Regions from separate parts of the Bacillus lumedeiriae genome, predicted to be linked through region 1. Evidence: predicted binding sites of a transcription regulator. Region 1 holds the regulator's gene; each other region holds the start of a gene.
What was found. Region 1 encodes Rex, which represses fermentation and respiration genes when NADH is low (regulators of the CRP and FNR family bind a similar motif). Its sites were predicted from a motif close to TTGTGAAATATTTCACAA; they were not measured.
Positions count from the first base shown of each region.

Region 2: QYG89_RS03015 (cytochrome c oxidase subunit 2A) is a predicted target of Rex. The motif match lies at 3,253-3,270, and genes of this name have one in related genera.
Region 3: QYG89_RS04030 (cytochrome ubiquinol oxidase subunit I) is a predicted target of Rex. The motif match lies at 2,443-2,460, and genes of this name have one in related genera.

Region 1 is NZ_JAUIYO010000025.1:3,000-8,953, reverse strand. Features, by position in the region: gene groL (chaperonin GroEL) at 1-42, opposite strand, end outside; gene groES (co-chaperone GroES) at 97-381, opposite strand; gene QYG89_RS16470 (CPBP family intramembrane glutamic endopeptidase) at 671-1,408, shown strand; gene QYG89_RS16465 (YdiK family protein) at 1,439-1,639, shown strand; gene tatC (twin-arginine translocase subunit TatC) at 1,774-2,520, opposite strand; gene QYG89_RS16455 (twin-arginine translocase TatA/TatE family subunit) at 2,538-2,717, opposite strand; gene QYG89_RS16450 (redox-sensing transcriptional repressor Rex) at 2,767-3,426, opposite strand; gene QYG89_RS16445 (ABC-F family ATP-binding cassette domain-containing protein) at 3,619-5,544, shown strand; gene tsaD (tRNA (adenosine(37)-N6)-threonylcarbamoyltransferase complex transferase subunit TsaD) at 5,876-5,954, opposite strand, start outside.
Region 2 is NZ_JAUIYO010000001.1:583,816-589,769, forward strand. Features, by position in the region: gene argH (argininosuccinate lyase) at 340-1,734, opposite strand; gene QYG89_RS03010 (argininosuccinate synthase) at 1,731-2,939, opposite strand; gene QYG89_RS03015 (cytochrome c oxidase subunit 2A) at 3,328-3,459, shown strand; gene QYG89_RS03020 (cytochrome c oxidase subunit II) at 3,474-3,962, shown strand; gene QYG89_RS03025 (b(o/a)3-type cytochrome-c oxidase subunit 1) at 3,959-5,608, shown strand; gene QYG89_RS03030 (EcsC family protein) at 5,679-5,954, opposite strand, start outside.
Region 3 is NZ_JAUIYO010000002.1:93,685-99,638, reverse strand. Features, by position in the region: gene QYG89_RS04035 (cytochrome d ubiquinol oxidase subunit II) at 1-987, opposite strand, end outside; gene QYG89_RS04030 (cytochrome ubiquinol oxidase subunit I) at 1,012-2,343, opposite strand; gene QYG89_RS04025 (TlpA family protein disulfide reductase) at 2,629-3,087, opposite strand; gene QYG89_RS04020 (peroxiredoxin) at 3,200-3,742, opposite strand; gene QYG89_RS04015 (LysR family transcriptional regulator) at 4,343-5,212, opposite strand; gene QYG89_RS04010 (MDR family MFS transporter) at 5,239-5,954, opposite strand, start outside.

The sequences.
Region 1 (5,954 bases):
TGCGCGGCGCGCTTCTTCGCTAAATTTAATCTCTTTAGCCATATGAAAAACCTCCCCGATTTTTATAATTATTTAAAGTCGTTAAGTATTCGTTTATTATTCTGCTACAGCAAGGATGTCGCTTTCACGAAGGATTAATAGTTCTTGTCCTCCGTATTTCACCTCTGTACCAGCATATTTAGAGAAGATGATACGATCACCAACAGCTACTTCAAGGGCTACTCTTTCGCCGCTTTCAAGCACACGGCCGTTACCAACTGCCACGACTTTGCCCTCTTGTGGCTTTTCCTTCGCTGAATCTGGTAATACGATGCCGCTAGCCGTTTTTTCTTCTGATTCGACCAGCTCAATTACTACGCGATCACCTAGTGGTTTTAACAAGTGAAACAACCTCCTTGGAATGTATGTACTGTTTTAAATGATTAGCACTCTCTCGTATAGAGTGCTAACACAATTATTATAATAAATAAAATGGATTTCTTTTGCAAGCGGGAAGTGTATTTTTTTTTACAAATCATTTCCTGCACTGATGGAACCGCACTTCAATCCTTCTGTTTGAACGATTGCGTCTTTATTAGTAAAATATTTATTGAATGTCATCTATGAAAAATATTTGCCTGTCAGGGCTGGGCAGGCGCTTACACTTTTAAGTTAAAGGAGTTCTTTTCATTTGAAGAAGGAATACGGATATATTTTAATCGCTTATCTTTTAATGCAGTTGTCCAGTTTAGTCGCATACCCGCTTTTATTGAAGGCTGGTCTTTCTTTTGGCATAGAGCTGCAGACATTGAGGAATCTCATTCCCGGCTACTGGCTCGTGTTTAGTTTTACAGTTACTTTATTGATTGTGCTGCTGATCTTGCGGAAAGAAACGAGGAACAACCGGCTAGAACGAACAGCGCCGCTGTCAGCTGGACAATCTGCCGGCTGGGCAGTTGCCGGTGTCTTTCTCGCTTTGATCGGCCAGCGGATTGCGATGGCCATTGAAACAGCTTTAGGGATTGAGATGGGTTCTGAAAATACAAAGATGATTATACAAATCATCGAACTCGTACCCGCTATGATGATCGCAACTGCCGTCTTCGGCCCGATCCTTGAAGAAATTGTGTTCCGAAAGATTATTTTTGGCAGTTTGTATGAAAAATTTCCGTTCTGGGTATCTGCTTTAATCAGTTCCGTTATTTTCGCTGTCGCTCATGCCGAGTTAGAGCATTTACTTATTTATTCGGCAATGGGGTTCACCTTTGCATTTCTTTATGTAAAAACAAAAAGGCTGCTCGTACCTATATTCGCCCATGTGGCCATGAATTCCTTGGTCGTTATTATTCAATATTTTTATGCGGATGATGTGGAACGAATGCTGAAAGAAGCAGAACAAATGCAAAGTTTCGCTTCGTGGCTTTTTTAATACCTGTACCTGTACATTTGGAGGAGTGTAATGAGACAATCACCTTTGATGACTGGAATCTTATATTTGATTCTTGGATCATTTTTTACTTATTTAGCGATTGAGGACGTCAATACAGGCGGTTTTGGTTTTTTTACTTACTTGCTGATTCTGCTTGCGACGATGGATATCGGTTCTGGCCTGCGCCTCGTGATGATGCACTTTCGCCTAAAAAGCAGTGAAAAAAAATAAGGCTGTTCCATGAAAGGTTGGCTTCCGCTTCATGCGGGAGTCCAGCTCTTTTATAGAACAGCTTTATTTTCATGTAATATACGAATGTTCGACTCATTTCGCCCAAAAATACAGGTTCGCATAGCTCACTTTTTCTAGTTCTCATTTTCGGCTGTCAGTTCCGCCTGCAGCACTTTTTTATAGCTGACTTTAGAAATCCAAATGCTAATTTCATAAAGAATCACTAATGGAACCATCACAATGAGCTGTGATATGACGTCCGGCGGAGTGATTAATCCTGCAATCACCAGCAAAATAAAGTATGCATAACGGCGGACTTGTGCGAGAAACATCGGCGTAATGATGCCAAGTCTCGTCAAAAACATCGTCACAACCGGCAATTGAAAAAGAATGCCGAATGGAAGCGTGATTTGAAACAAGAACTGAAAATATTCGTTGATGCCGATCACTTGTTCAATATTCAAATCACCAGATAGTTTCATCATAAAGTGAATAATGTACGGAAACAAAACGAGATAAGAAAAAGAAAGCCCTGCTAGAAATAATACGACAGACAGCGGAATATAACTAAGCGTTACTTTTCTCTCCTTTTCATACAGACCTGGACTGACGAAAGCCCACAATTGATAAAGAATCATCGGGCTCGTCAGGATAAAAGCGATCACAAAAGCCGTTTGAAAATAGATCTTTAATGGGTCCGTCACTCTAAAGGCATTCAGCGTTAATGCCTTCGCTTCATCGGCATGCTGTAAATAATGGATCACCGGCTCCGCCATAAACAAACCTGCAATCATAGCCAGGAACAAGAAAACGACTACTATAATGAGCCGTTTTCGCAATTCGCCGATATGTTCATATATTGTCATGTCTTGTCGACTCATTGTCATTCATCCTAACCTTACTGGGGATCCTTTTTATCCTCTTGTTTATCGTCGTCGTCCGCCAGCCCTTTTGTCGCATTCTTGAATTCTTTTAATGTATCGCCTGCTGCACGTCCAAGTTCAGGAAGTTTCTTCGGTCCAAAAATCAATATCGCCGCTCCAGCAATTAATATGATACTGCCTATACTAAGTCCCATTCATGCAACACCTCCTTTTCACCATCATAACCGATTTTCCGGCATAATTCTATTCAGACTTTTCATCCGTATCTTCTGGATAGTTTTTCAAAAAGTACACTAATGACTGCAGCTCGACAGCTAAATCAATATGATGCACACGAATAGCCGGCGGAACATTCAGCCTCGCAGGCGTAAAGTTTAAAATCCCTTTAATATTACATTCCACCAGCCGGTCTGTAATCCCCTGGGCAGTCGACGAAGGAACCGTTAAAATGGCCACTTGTACGTCTTTGGCCTTTAATTTTTTTTCAAGCTCGTCCAAATGATGAATAGAAACATCGCCAATCGTCGTTCCCACTTTTTCTTCATCTACATCAAAGGCGATTTGTATCTTCGTATTATTATTCTTCATAAAGTTATAATTTAAAAAGGCTGTTCCTAAATTACCTACACCAATTAAAGCGACATGGGTAACTTCATCCTGATCCAATGTTTTTCGGAAGAACGAAAGTAAATAACTGACGTTGTAGCCGTAGCCTTTTTTCCCAAGTGCTCCAAAGTAAGAGAAGTCACGGCGGATCGTCGCTGAATCTACTTTTACCGCTTCGCTCAATTCCGCTGACGACACCCGCTGCTTGCCGGAAGAATGCAGGTTTTGAATAAATCGATAATACAAAGGCAACCGCTTAGCCGTTGCCTGCGGAATTTTTAATGAATCATGGTTCATGTTTCTACCCCCAACACTTGCTGCTTCCATTCTAGTAACGTTCCAACTAATCACTTCTTTCATCATACAATATTTTGTACAGCTTGTCTTTTAACTTTACGATTCCTTTCTGTAATCAGCGAAAAAGCGAATGAGAATTGCCCGTAATTGTAGAATCGGCTACACTTGTAATAGGAAATTGAGGTGAACAGAATGATTTTACTGCAAGTACAGCAGCTAACTAAATATTTCGGCGCAGAACTCATTTTGTCGAATATTAAACTTGAAATACAAACACGGGATCGGATTGCCCTTGTCGGCAGAAACGGCGCAGGGAAGTCCACTCTTTTAAAGGTCATTGCCGGCAGCCTTTCCTACGATTCGGGAAATATTTTGAAACCGAAAGATGTAACGATTGGTTACCTCGCTCAAAATACAGGACTAGAATCTGATTTGTCCATTATGGATGAAATGCTTTCTGTCTTTTCATATTTGCGCAATATGGAAAAAAATCTTCGGCGCCTGGAAGAGCAAATGGCTGATCCGAGCGTATATGAAGACCCCATTCAATACGAAAGAGTGACAAAGGAATATGACGTCTTGCAAAATGACTTTAAAGAATCCGGAGGCTATCAATTTGAAGCCGATATCCGTTCAGTTTTGCATGGTTTGAACTTCCATGAATTTGATTATGAAACGAAAATTTCATCTTTAAGCGGCGGTCAGAAAACGAGACTAGCACTCGGTAAGCTATTGTTGACCAAACCAGATATTCTTATTTTGGACGAGCCGACGAACCACTTGGACATTGAGACACTTTCCTGGCTCGAACAATATTTGCAAAACTACAGCGGCGCTATTTTGATCGTATCGCACGATCGTTATTTCCTGGATAAAGTCGTGAACCAAGTGTACGAAATTTCCCGGCAGCACATTAAAAAGTTCCCTGGAAATTACAGCGGCTACTTACAGCAAAAAGCTGATCAATATGAGAAAGAAATGAAATTGTTCGAAAAACAACAAGAACAAGTCGCGAAGCTCGAGGACTTTATTCAACGCAATATTGCCCGCGCCTCCACAACCAAACGAGCCCAAAGCCGCCGTAAGCAGCTGCAGCGCATGGAACTGTTAGAACGGCCAGACGGTGATGAGAAGTCAGCTAATATGATGTTCAAAATTGAAAAACAAAGCGGACATGAAGTGTTAAAAGTGAATGGCCTTGCCATCGGCTATCAAGAAGAAGTCATCGCTAAAGACCTTCATCTGTACCTTACGAGAGAAGAAAGCACCGCATTAGTCGGGCCTAATGGTGCTGGTAAATCCACTTTTCTCAAAACCATTGTCGATCAATTGCCTTCGTTAGCCGGTGAGTTTTCACTGGGGACAAATGTATCTATCGGCTATTATGATCAGGAACAAGCCAATTTAACCTCTAATAAAACTGTATTAAGTGAACTATGGGATGATTATCCTTCTAGTGATGAGAAGGAAATCAGAACCGTACTAGGCAACTTTCTTTTTTCAGGCGACGATGTATTAAAACCGGTTTACGCTTTGAGCGGCGGAGAAAAAGCACGGCTCGCCCTGGCGAAATTAATGATGCAAAAATCAAACTTTCTCATTCTTGATGAACCAACGAACCATTTGGATTTAGACAGCAAAGAAGTGCTGGAAAACGCGCTCATTGACTATCCAGGAACACTGTTATTTGTGTCACATGACCGCTACTTTATTAACCGAATTGCTTCAAAAGTAGTGGAAATGTCCAACATCGGTATGACAGAATACTTGGGGGACTACGATTACTATTTGACGAAAAAACAGGAACAAAAAGAACTGGCTGAATTAGACAAGGCCGCTTCGGCACCAGTCAATCAAGAAACACCTCTTGTCGAGGCTTCCACTTATCAAAGTGATAAGGAGCAAAAGAAACTGGAAAGGCAAAAACGCCGCCGCATTGAAGAAATAGAGGAAAAAATTGAAAGTCTAGAAGCAAAGATAGAAGAAGCAGAAGATTTGCTTTGCCAGCCTGAAATCTTTCAAGACCACGAAAAATCCTTAGAGCTTCAGGAAAAAATTGAAGCGTGCCAGTCGGAAGTGGATAACTTATTAAGGGAATGGGAAATACTTCATGTTTAGACATAAAAAGCCAGGAAAATCTATTTTCCTGGCTTTTTATACACAAAATTACCCACAAGCAAATGTAGCTATTTACTTTGTCTCAACACACTTATTCACATTATCCACAGAGATATGCACAAATGTCCACAAAATACACAAAATTAGCTCTAATAAAAAAGGTTGTTTACCCACAAAAAAATCTTTTTATTCACAATATATCCACAACTTGTGAACAAAAAATAAAAAGCTGTTCAAAAGAAGGAAATCAGCCCTCTTTTGAACAACCTTTTAGTTGAATATCCACACATTTGACCATGTTTATCCACACGATTGCCTAACAATCGCACCTTCAGCTTTGTTCAATATCCAGCCCTGGATAACCATTCATCGCTAAATCCTCAAATTTTTCTTGTTCATATAAGATCGTT
Region 2 (5,954 bases), on a different contig from region 1:
AAAACCACAATTGCACCTTCAAATTATTTACATTGACTTAATATTTTGTATAAACTTCCACAAAAATGAGGCAACTTTTTTCACATAAGGCATGTAGATCAAAGGAATGAATAGATAAAGAATTAAGGAGATTTACTCTTTTAGCAGAATGATTCGTTCATTTGAATGAGCTTTTCATGTAAATGGAGAGGAGTATAAACAAGATTAGCTGTTCAAGTACTTTACTCGTTGATATGTAGGGTTTTGAGGCAAAGAGTTGTACAAACCGAGGAAAAACCAGCTAACATGGAGCAATGACAAACTTGAATATTTTAATAATGAGCATAACAAAAAAGCCCCTTACTTCTTAAGGGGCTTTTCGTCATTGATCAAGTGTTTAGCTGTCTCGATTTGGAGCTGAACCTGGTCGAAGCCAGTGCCGCCTAAAGACTTCCTTCTTTTAACGGCCTCATATGGAGACAACACTTGATAAATGTCTTCTTCAATGCTCTCAGACGCTGACTTTAGCTCCTCTAAAGACAGGTCGGCGAGATAGCATTGATTTTGAATGCAATGAAGCACAAGCTTTCCAACGATTTCATGTGCTTCTCGGAATGGAGTGCCTTTTGACGCTAAATAATCAGCGAGCTCCGTGGCATTGGAGAAATCATTGTGGACAGCTTCCTCTAAGCGGCCCTCATTCACCTTCATTGTCTGAACCATTCCTGTGAAAATCTTTAAGGAACCGATGATCGTATGTACCGTATCGAACATCCCTTCCTTGTCCTCTTGCATATCTTTGTTATACGCAAGGGGCAGGCCTTTTAATACGGTGAGCAGGCTGAACAGGTTGCCATAGACGCGCCCTGTTTTTCCGCGAATTAACTCCGCCATGTCAGGGTTTTTCTTTTGCGGCATAATGCTTGAACCGGTCGAGAAAGCGTCGTCCATTTCAATGAATTGGAATTCCTGGCTCGACCAAAGAATCATTTCTTCAGCAAGACGGGACATATGCATCATTAAAATGGAGGCACCGCTCAAGAATTCAAGGATAAAGTCACGATCACTGACCGCATCCATGCTGTTGGCATAAACGCCGGAAAATCCAAGCAGATCTGCTGATAATTCACGGTCAATCGGGAATGTGGTTCCAGCCAGCGCTCCCGCCCCTAAAGGCGAGACATCTATGCGCTTCAATCCTTCTTGAAACCGTTCTTTATCTCGTTGCAGCATCCAAAAGTACGCCATTAAATGGTGGCCGAATGAAATCGGCTGAGCTCTTTGCAGATGAGTGTAGCCGGGCGCAAGTGTTTCCACATGCTGCTCTGCTTTCTCCACAAGGGCTTTTTGAAACTGTTCAATCAGTCCAATGATAAGTTTGACCTGCTTCTTCAAGTACAAATGCATATCAGTGGCGACTTGATCGTTACGGCTGCGGCCAGTATGCAATTTGCCGCCGACCGCGCCAATTTCTTCGATCAAGTATTTTTCCAAATTTAAATGGATGTCCTCTTGGGCAACCGAGAACGTTAATTCACCTTTTGAGGCTTTCTCCTTTAAAACCTCAAGGCCGCCCAAGATTTGATTTGTTTCCTCTTCTGTTAAGATGCCGCTTTTGCCAAGCATCGTTACATGTGCCATGCTTCCTTCAAGGTCTTCAAAAACAAGCTCTTGATCAAAGTGGATAGAGGCGCCGAATTCGTCTACCCATTCTTCCGCTGATTTTTGAAAGCGCCCTCCCCAAAGCTTGCTCATTGACTAACTTTCTCTTTCGTTTGCTGAACCATAGAGTTCACTTTTGTCGGCAGACCCCACAGCTGAATGAATCCAACAGCTGCTTCATGATCAAACTCATCTTCTGTTGTATATGTTGCAAGTTTTTCATCATATAATGAGTACTCTGATTTTCTTCCTTCTACAATTGCGTGGCCTTTGAATAATTTCACACGCACTGTACCAGTAACAAATTGCTGTGTTTGTTTTAAGAATGCTTCAAGAGCATTTCTTAATGGAGAGAACCATAGACCTTCATAAATAAGTTCTGTCATTTTCTTTTCAATGACTGGCTTGAAGTGTGCCATTTCTTTTACAAGCGTTAGATCTTCTAATTCCTTATGCGCTAAAATTAATGTCATGGCACCCGGGCACTCATACACTTCTCTTGATTTGATACCAACAAGGCGGTTTTCTACGTGGTCGATTCTTCCGACACCGTGTTTTCCTGCCACTTCATTCAGAGCAAGGATTAATTCAGCTAAGGAATACTTGTTGCCGTTTAACGCAACAGGCACACCTTGTTCAAAATCAATTTCAATCACTTCCGGCACATCCGGTGTATTTTCCAGCGCTGCTGTTAATTCGTATGCGTCTGCTGGAGGAGCTGCCCATGGATCTTCTAAAATCCCACACTCATTGCTTCTTCCCCATAAGTTTTGGTCAATAGAGAATGGGCTGTCTAAGTTGATCGGAATTGGAATGTTGTTTTGTTTTGCATATTCAATTTCTTCTTCACGTGACCATTTCCAGTCACGTACAGGCGCCATTACTTCAAGGTTTGGATTCAGCGCTTTAATAGAAACTTCGAAACGTACTTGGTCATTTCCTTTACCCGTACATCCGTGAGCAACAGCGACCGCATTTTCTTTTTCAGCTACCTCTACTAGCTTTTTCGCAATAAGCGGACGTGATAGCGCGGATACTAACGGATATTTCCCTTCATATAATGTGTGGGCTTGAAGAGCAATCAATGCATATTCATTTGCATATTCCTCTTTCGCATCGATCATATAGCTCGCTACCGCACCAACTTGAAGTGCTTTGTTTTTAACGAACTCTAAATCTTTTCCTTCTCCAACGTCAAGGCAGCATGCTACAACGTCATACCCCTTGTCTTTCAGCCACGGAATCGCAACCGATGTATCTAAACCGCCAGAATAAGCTAACACAACTTTTTTGTTCATTGATACTTCCTCCTCTAAGATGTTATCTATAAGTATAAATATACATTAAATTTTATTTTTATTCTTTCGTATGAATAAAATATATCACGTTCCTTTTATACTTTCAAGTATTTATTTTAAAAAAATTCACTTTGTTGAATAAATAACCAATGATTTCTTTTGGCATCGTTAAACTCATCTGTTGATGTCCACTCCAATTAACAGGGGAGCAAAATCAACAATAATCATTAACATAGTCTTTCTTTAAAAAACTAGATTCGCTTCCCTTCCATTCACAGTTGTTTCACACTTTTGCGAAACAATGTTCACATTCATGTGCAACACATCACAACCTGTGAGAGTAAGATAACAGTAGATACTTTATCCTACTCACAAAGGAGTGACACGTATGGAAAGAGACAAAGAAAAGACGTACAAAAAAGATTCATTAAAAGGAACGTTCTTTTCTGTCCTTATCGTCGGAGGCATCGTTCTTCTTTCTTGGTTTGCTATTTGGAATTTGTTTTTATCTAGAATGTGATTGGGGGAAATCCTATGCATTTACACAAGTATGAAAAGATATGGCTAGTGTTCGGAATCAGCTCTCTTGTTCTATTTCTCGTCATTGTTGGAATCAACGCATTTGTATCCGGGCATCATCCGCCAAGTTCAGGGAAGATCGTCGATCCAAAGACAGTGGAGACCACCACTCCTTTTGATGAGCCGGGATTGAAGAAGATTGGTGACAATGAATACCAACTTGTCGTATTAACCTCTGCCTTTTCCTTTGATGTCGGTACACAAGACAAAGTTGTAGAAATTCCAAAAGGGGCGACAGTCCATATTATTGCCACGACGAAAGACGTTGTTCACGGATTTGAGATTGCCGGCACAAATGCCAACATGATGCTTGAGCCCGGCCATGTCAGTGAAACAACCCAAGTCTTCCGAAACGAAGGCGAGTTCACTCTCTTATGTAATGAATACTGTGGGGGCGGGCATCACCTTATGCACGCTAAAATAAAGGTGGTTGATCACGTATGAGCGAAATAGCAGTGAAAGTAAATAGAAAAGATGCAAAACTGGCTTTAGCGCATATTATCGTTGCATTTATCGCTTTATTTCTCGGCGGAGTTTGCGGGTTTCTTCAAGTATTGGTCCGCTCTGGCAAAGTAGAGCTTCCCGCTGGCATCGGATATTATCAAATTCTCACGGCTCATGGCGTCTTACTTGCTCTCATTTTAACAACATTCTTTATTATCGGCTTTCAATTTGCCGGCATGAGCCGCACGGCAGGCGCTCTATCCGATAAAGCACGCCTTTCCAGCTGGATTGGTTTTTGGACGATGACGATCGGTACTTCTCTCACTACCTTTTATATCTTAACAGGAGAAGCATCCGTTCTTTATACCTTTTATGCTCCACTTCAAGCGCATGCCGGCTTTTACATCGGCCTTGCTTTAGTCGTCGTGGGCAGCTGGATTTCAGGATTTGCCATGTTTACTCATTATGCGAAATGGAAAAAGCAGCATCCCGGTCAAGTGGGTCCCTTATTTAGCTTTATGGCTGTCATTAATATGGCGCTTTGGCTCATCTGTTCACTAGGTGTAGCCGCTACTGTTTTACTTCAATTCATTCCATGGTCGATGGGATGGACAGATGGCATCAATGTATTAGTCAGCCGTACACTTTTCTGGTATTTCGGCCACCCGCTCGTATACTTTTGGCTGCTTCCTGCCTATATGGTATGGTATGTTGTCATTCCAAAAGTAATCGGGGGCAAGATTTTCTCTGATTCACTCGCAAGAATGTCGTTCATTTTGTTCCTATTCTTTTCGATTCCTGTCGGGTTTCACCATCAGTTAACTGAACCCGGCATCTCTCCTATCTGGAAATATATTCAAGTAGTACTGACACTGATGGTCGTTATTCCATCTTTAATGACTGCGTTCAGTATGTTTGCGACATTTGAACGATTCGGCCGGTCAAAAGGGGCATCTAGTCTATTTGGCTGGTTAAAAGTCCTTCCATGGAAAGATGCCCGCTTCACTGTACCTTTTATCGGGATGGCTGCTTTTATTCCAGGGGGTGCCGGCGGGATTATCAATGCATCGCATCAGTTGAATCAAGTCATTCACAATACGATTTGGGTTACCGGACATTTTCACTTAACGATCGCCACAACAGTCGTTCTTACTTTCTTCGGTGCTGCTTACTGGCTCATTCCTCACTTAACAGGAAGAACGTTCACGAAGCAGTTAAACCAACTAGCTATTGTTCAGGCGGTTGTGTGGTCGATCGGTATGCTGATCATGTCAGGAGCGATGCACTGGGTAGGCCTATTCGGCGCACCAAGACGCTCGTCTTTCTCTACGTACGGCGATTCTGTTCAAGCGGCTGAATGGATTCCTTACCAAGTCGCCCAAGCCGTCGGCGGTTCCATGCTTTTCCTTGGGATCATCTTAGTTCTATATATCGTCGTTCAGCTCTTGTGGTTCGCACCGAAAGGCGAGGAAGAATTCCCCATTGGAGAACCCGAAGAATCGGCAGAAAAAACACCGCTGTTCTTCGACAAATGGTGGTTATGGATCACGATTGTTATCGTATTAATTTTACTCGCGTATACGATTCCATTTATGCATATGATTCAGCATGCACCTCCAGGATCTCCAGGATATAAACTATGGTAAATAAAAAAACGCTTGGATGATGTCATCCAGGCGTTTTTTATTCATCTTTATCAAACGATAGCGCTTTACGTTAAGCTCTGGCCGCTTCTCTCTTTTCCTGCAGCCAGCGATATTGATAATATTTTTCAGCAAATTCAGTAATGCTTTTTGTCAGGCGATAATTCGTTCCGGCACCGATGGCCAGACTAATGAGCGGCAGATTAGCCGTTTTTTTATTTTTAAACAGGGTGATGGCAAGAAGCTTGCCGAGCTGTTTGACCGGTCCCTCCATCCATGTCAGGTCGGTCAGCTGTTCCGTTTCCTTATAAAAATAAGGGTGATCACGTTCTTCCAGTTCAATTAGCAG
Region 3 (5,954 bases), on a different contig from region 1:
AAATAAGAAAAGCTTCATCAGCAAATAGAGTGACGGTATCAACAAAAACAGCCCCAACACAAAAGCGATAACGAGCGCAGTCGCCATCGTTTCATTCGTCACACTTTCATGAAGAATGATATGCGGATACAAAATGTACGGCAGGTGAGACGCTCCATAGCCAAAGAAAGCGAAGAAAAATTGCAGCATCACTAAAATAAAAGCGGTGCCGAATTTTTTCTTTATATAAATTAAATACGATGCAATCATAAAACAAAGAAGAGACAGAGCAAACATCCACCAATACTCACCTACTGCTTTGTCAAAATGAATAGGATTATGCTCCCGAAGCGAAACGAATACAAGAAGACTCGCCGCAATCGTCGGCGGACTCCATAACAAAGCAAATTTACGTAAAATTGCCCTCGCTCCCCTATCATTTGCACGATCAGCATAGTAAGTTAAAAATGCGGAACTAATAAACAAAACCGAAACAATGGATAAAGCTACTACACTCCATGAATATGGACTCGTAAATAACTCCTTCGCCAAAAAAATAACTTTGTCCCCTTCTGTCTTTAAAAACCCGCCTTCAGAAATTGTTAAAGCTGTAGAAAGTGAAGCAGGAATTAACAAGCCTGTCGCTCCGTATAAAAACAAATAGGCGGTATTATTTCGTGAGCCATAATTATTAAACGCATAAAACGATCCACGAATAGCGAGCAAGATAACAGCTACACTTCCTGGAATGAGAAGAGCTGTTCCAAAATAGTAAGCCGTGCTCGGAAAAAAACCTACGATCCCAACGAAAAAAAAGACGAAAAAGACATTCGTTACTTCCCAAACCGGTGACAAGTATCTCGAAATGAGATCATTGATCAAGTGATCCTTTTTTGTTATTTTTCCGTAATAGGCAAAAAAGCCAGCACCGAAGTCGATGGATGCAACAATTAAATAACCGTATAAAAACGTCCATAGAACAGTAATACCGAGAAGTTCTAAATTCATTTTTTCTCATCCTCCTCCACTTTATTAACGGTTTGGAAAACGTTGTTCCAGTTCAGCTTCGGCCGGTGCATTTTTAAACATACGAATCAAAACGACAGCACACAGAATGCCTAGTACTAAATAAAGGAGGGCAAATAGAATAAAGGTTAATCCAACCCCATCGCTAGTTGTAGCAGCTTCAGACACTTTCATGTACCCTCTCAATATCCACGGCTGACGCCCTACTTCCGCATAAATCCAGCCGAATTCAATCGCTAACATAGCAAGTGGTCCGGAAGCCGTAATCATCCATAGCAGCGGCTTATTTAACTCATTAAACCGTTTTACTTTGTCCATTAAAATATAAACACCCGACACTCCAAGGATAAAGAAGCCAATGGTAACCATGAGATCAAACATATAATGAATCCACAGCGGCGGACGTTCGTCTTTAGGTATATCATATAGCCCGGTAACTACTGTATCAAATGAACTTCCCGCTAAAAAACTTAAAAAGCCCGGGAGACGGATTTCATTTTTTATTTCATGATTTTCATCAATCGTTCCAAACAAAATTAAGTCAGCATTTTTTTCTGTTTCAAAATGCCACTCCGCAGCTGCCAACTTTTCTGGCTGTTCCGCCGCTAAAAACTTGGCGGATACATCACCCGCCACTGCTGTTAAAATTGAAAAAATAAATGTGCAAATCACCGTTAAGCGCAGGGCCTTTTTTTCATACGCGCCGCGCTTTCCTTTAATAATCGCAAAAGCGGCGATGGCTGCCAATATGGCTGCTGCAGTCATATAAGAGGTAGTAATCACATGAAACACTTTGGACGGGGTAGCTGGATTGAACATCGCTGCTATCGGATCAATGTTCACCGCTTTGCCATTTTCCAAATCAAAGCCTTGCGGGGTATTCATAAATGCGTTAACCGTCGTAATAAACAACGCGGAAGCAGAAGAACCGATCATAACTGGGATGGTTAAAAGCCAATGAGTCATCTGATTTTTAAATCGATCCCATGTGTATAAGTAAATACCGAGGAAAATAGCTTCAAAAAAGAAGGCGAATGTTTCCATGAACAACGGTAAAGCGATGACCTGTCCGGCTACCTCCATGAAACTAGGCCAAAGCAAAGATAACTGTAAGCCAATGGCCGTACCTGTCACAACCCCAACAGCTACTGTGATTGTAAAACCGCGTGCCCAACGGCGTGCCAGCAGCAAGTAATAGGGATCACTTCTTCTAATCCCGATAAATTCAGCAATAGAAATCATTACTGGAATACCGACACCGATTGTGGCAAAAATAATGTGAAATATCAATGTCATTGAAGTCAACATTCGGCTGAGCATAACACTATCCAATTCCATAAAGAAACCCCCTTCTCTTACATTATCTCATTTTTATATTCCCTATTATCTCCATTGTAAGTGGTTAATATATAAAAGAATTAAACCTTATCGAATATTTTGTGACATTTTTCACAATCTGACACACAAAAAAAAAACCAGCTTATTAGCTGGCTTTCAGGCTGTTGAAACGCCCGCTTTCTTCACTCCGTCCCTCGTCAGGCTTCGTTCGTTAAAAGCAAAATGTTTCCAACCGGCCTAAAGATATATAAAATAGGCGCGGTCTATACTTTGAAATGACTTCTTTTATGCTTCGCTTTTCTCCGTTTCTCCTAACACGCGATTTACGCGTTTTTCAAGCATTTTCATGCCGCTGCCGCCTGCTTGGAAGTGACGAAGGTTACCGTCTTTATCGAAAACATAATAAGCAGGCACATATTGGTTTTCAAATGCTTCAGTCAATTTATGCTCACTGTCTACAAAAATTGGCTGAGAAATCCCATGTTCTTTCGCTGTTGCCTCGATTTGTTCCATATTCAAATCATCTTCAGAACGAGGCATATGAACGGCTACGACATTTAATTTGTCTTTATATTCATCCCGGAAGTTATTTACTTGCGGCATTGCTTCTTTACATAAGTGACAGCTAATAGACCAGAAATGAATAAGTGTTGGCTTTTCGCCGACCAATTCGTCTTTTGTCACTTCTCCATTCAACCAGGCTGTTGCACCATTTAATTCTGGCATCGGTTCTCTTAATTTCATTGAATTAACCTCCTTCTAATACTTAAGATCCAATTTTCCTATACTTTCAAAGGCCTAACTTATTCGTTAGGCCTTCTGTTTGTTATGCTCATTTATTTCTCTATAAAAACTCTTATAGAGTTTTTTGTCCTGGCTTCCAGTTAGCAGGGCAAAGTCCACCTGTTTGAAGTGCTTGAAGCACGCGAAGAGTTTCCTCTACGTCACGGCCAATGTTGTTATGATTTACTACTTGATATTGAAGTTCACCTTCTGGATTAATGATAAACAATCCACGAAGTGCGATTCCTTCTTCTTCAATTAGTACACCGTATTCACGGGAAACAGTATGGTTTGTATCAGCAGCCAATGGATATTTAAGCTCGCCAAGACCATTGTCTTTACGATCTGTATTGATCCAAGCTAAGTGAGTATGAATTGTGTCAGTAGAAACACCAATCACTTCTGCATCTAAATCTTCAAACTCATCATAGCGATCAGATAAAGATGTAATTTCTGTCGGGCACACGAAAGTAAAGTCCATTGGGTAGAAGAACAATACTGTCCATTTGCCGTTTTTCATGTTTTCTTCAAGACTTACTTTTCCAAACTCTTTGTTAGCCAATACTGCGTCCATTTCAAAACGAGGAGCTTGTTTACCTACCATGCGTTCTGCCATTACTAAAATCCCTCCAAAAATAAATATTGATTATAAATGAGAAAGTAAGAGTTATTTTCTCAATTACTTTCCTTATCACAATTTCATTATAATTGATACAGAAATTCACGTCAACAATTATTTATAATAATTTTAAAAAAGAAATTAATATAAACAATTACTTAATTAAAGATAGGCTTTATCCAACTCCCCTGTTGACTTTCGCTCCAATCAACAATAGTCATTCACATAGCCTAAAGATAAAAAAATGCTTTTTACTGTTTCTTCCTACTCATCCTTTTTAAGCGCTTCCTATTCTATCAACGGAGGAAAAAGCTCCCCCTTTATCGCTAAGAATTTCACTTTATATCCAGTGTAACATGATCTTGCCTTCTGACAAAATAATAACCTTCTTCAACGAGCAAATTATATGAACTGCCGAGAAAGCGGCTGTTCCTTCATACTTTTTTTCACACTTGGCTTTGTTAAGCTTCTCTGTTGATTACGTCCGGAACCCCCATCGCTGCTGCGGGGTCTTACGTGGACACGTCTTTTGCACAGGAGTCTTGTGTCTTCCTCGTATCAACAAAAGAGTAAAACAACATTAATCATTCACATAGCCTAATCCTTAAACTCTTCTACTACTTCAATAAATGCCTGAACTTGCTTGAGCTCAAATGCAGACTCGTATCCAAGCAGCCACGTGTCCCGGCTGAGAGGTCGCTGGTCCTCATCCAGCAAAAGCAGTTTATATACATCCTCTTCTGCTTCATCAAGTGTGATTGCCGGCAAAATAGCATAGCCTATGCCATTGAAAGCCATCTGTTTGCATGTTTCTATCTGATCAACAATAATAGATTGCTTAGGTGCCATTTGAAACTGGCGGTGCCACCATTCTTGTATCTCTTGATAATAATTGGAATCACTTTTAAATTGAATAAACGGTTTATCCGTCGTTAGGACTTCCTCCACATGCTGGATCTCCTTGTCTACTAAATACAAATGATCCTCGAAAAGGTGAATCTTTCTCCCTTTCCATTCCGGGGTCCCGCGAATAATACCGATATGTACTTCTCCTTCATAAAGAGCTTTTGAAATTTCACTGCTCCAGCCGGTCATTAATGAAATTTTAGCATGGGGATACTTTTTAACAAATCGCTTTAATACTTGAGGCAGCCAATTTTGGCCTACAATGGAAGCACAAGCAATTTTAAGCGTACCGTGTACCTCCGATTCAAGTGCTTGAATACTCTCGAGCACCTTTTCTCTTTTTTCTACTACCTCGCCAGCAAATTGAATGATAATTTCTCCGGAAGGCGTTAAAGACAAACCTTTCGTAGAACGGTTAAATATTTTGGTTCCCCAATTTTTCTCTATTGTTTGCAAACGCTGGGACAAAGCAGGCTGCGAAACAAACAATCGCTGCGCTGCTTTTCTCATATTCATCTCTTCTGCTAGAATCTTCAATACTCGGAACTCCGAAAACAACACTTTACTCCCCCCAAACCGTAAGTGGCTCACTCACCTTTCTTTAACAACAATAAAAAGAGAAATGAAAATACGGCAAAAATGAACACAACGACATAAATAGCATGCAGTGAATAAGATAATCCTTCCTGCAGAACACGGAACACACTGGCGGAAAGTACCTCGCTTTTTTTCCCGAGCAGCTGATTGATAGAATCAATCGATAAAGAACGCATGCTTTCATCAGGCTGGTTGTTCAAGAATGACTGCAGACGGCTATTCAAAACACCCCCGAGCAGCGCTGCACCCACAGTATTTCCTAAATTCCTCATAAACATGTTCGCTGCTGTGGCCGCACCGCGCTGGTCCCATTCCACTGAATTTTGAATAGAAACAATAAAAGCTGTCGATGTAAGCCCCATGCCAACTCCTACAAAGAAAGAGGACGCTGCTGCCCACCATGGACCACTTTCAGCATTCATAAAAACAAACAGCAAACTGCCAAAAATAAGCGACAAACCGCCGATAATGGTTGTTTTTCGATAACCGATCGATAACAGCATTTTCCCTGAAAGCGTAGAAGCAATCGGCCAGCCGATCGACATCGCCGTTAATGTAAATCCAGCTACCGTAGCACTTTGTCCCATGACTCCTTGTACATAAGTAGGAAGGAAGCTGGAGATGCCAATTAACATGACACCAGTCGTGAAAGAAACAATATTGGCAATTAAGATCGAGCGCACCCGCCAAAGATTAAACGGCATCA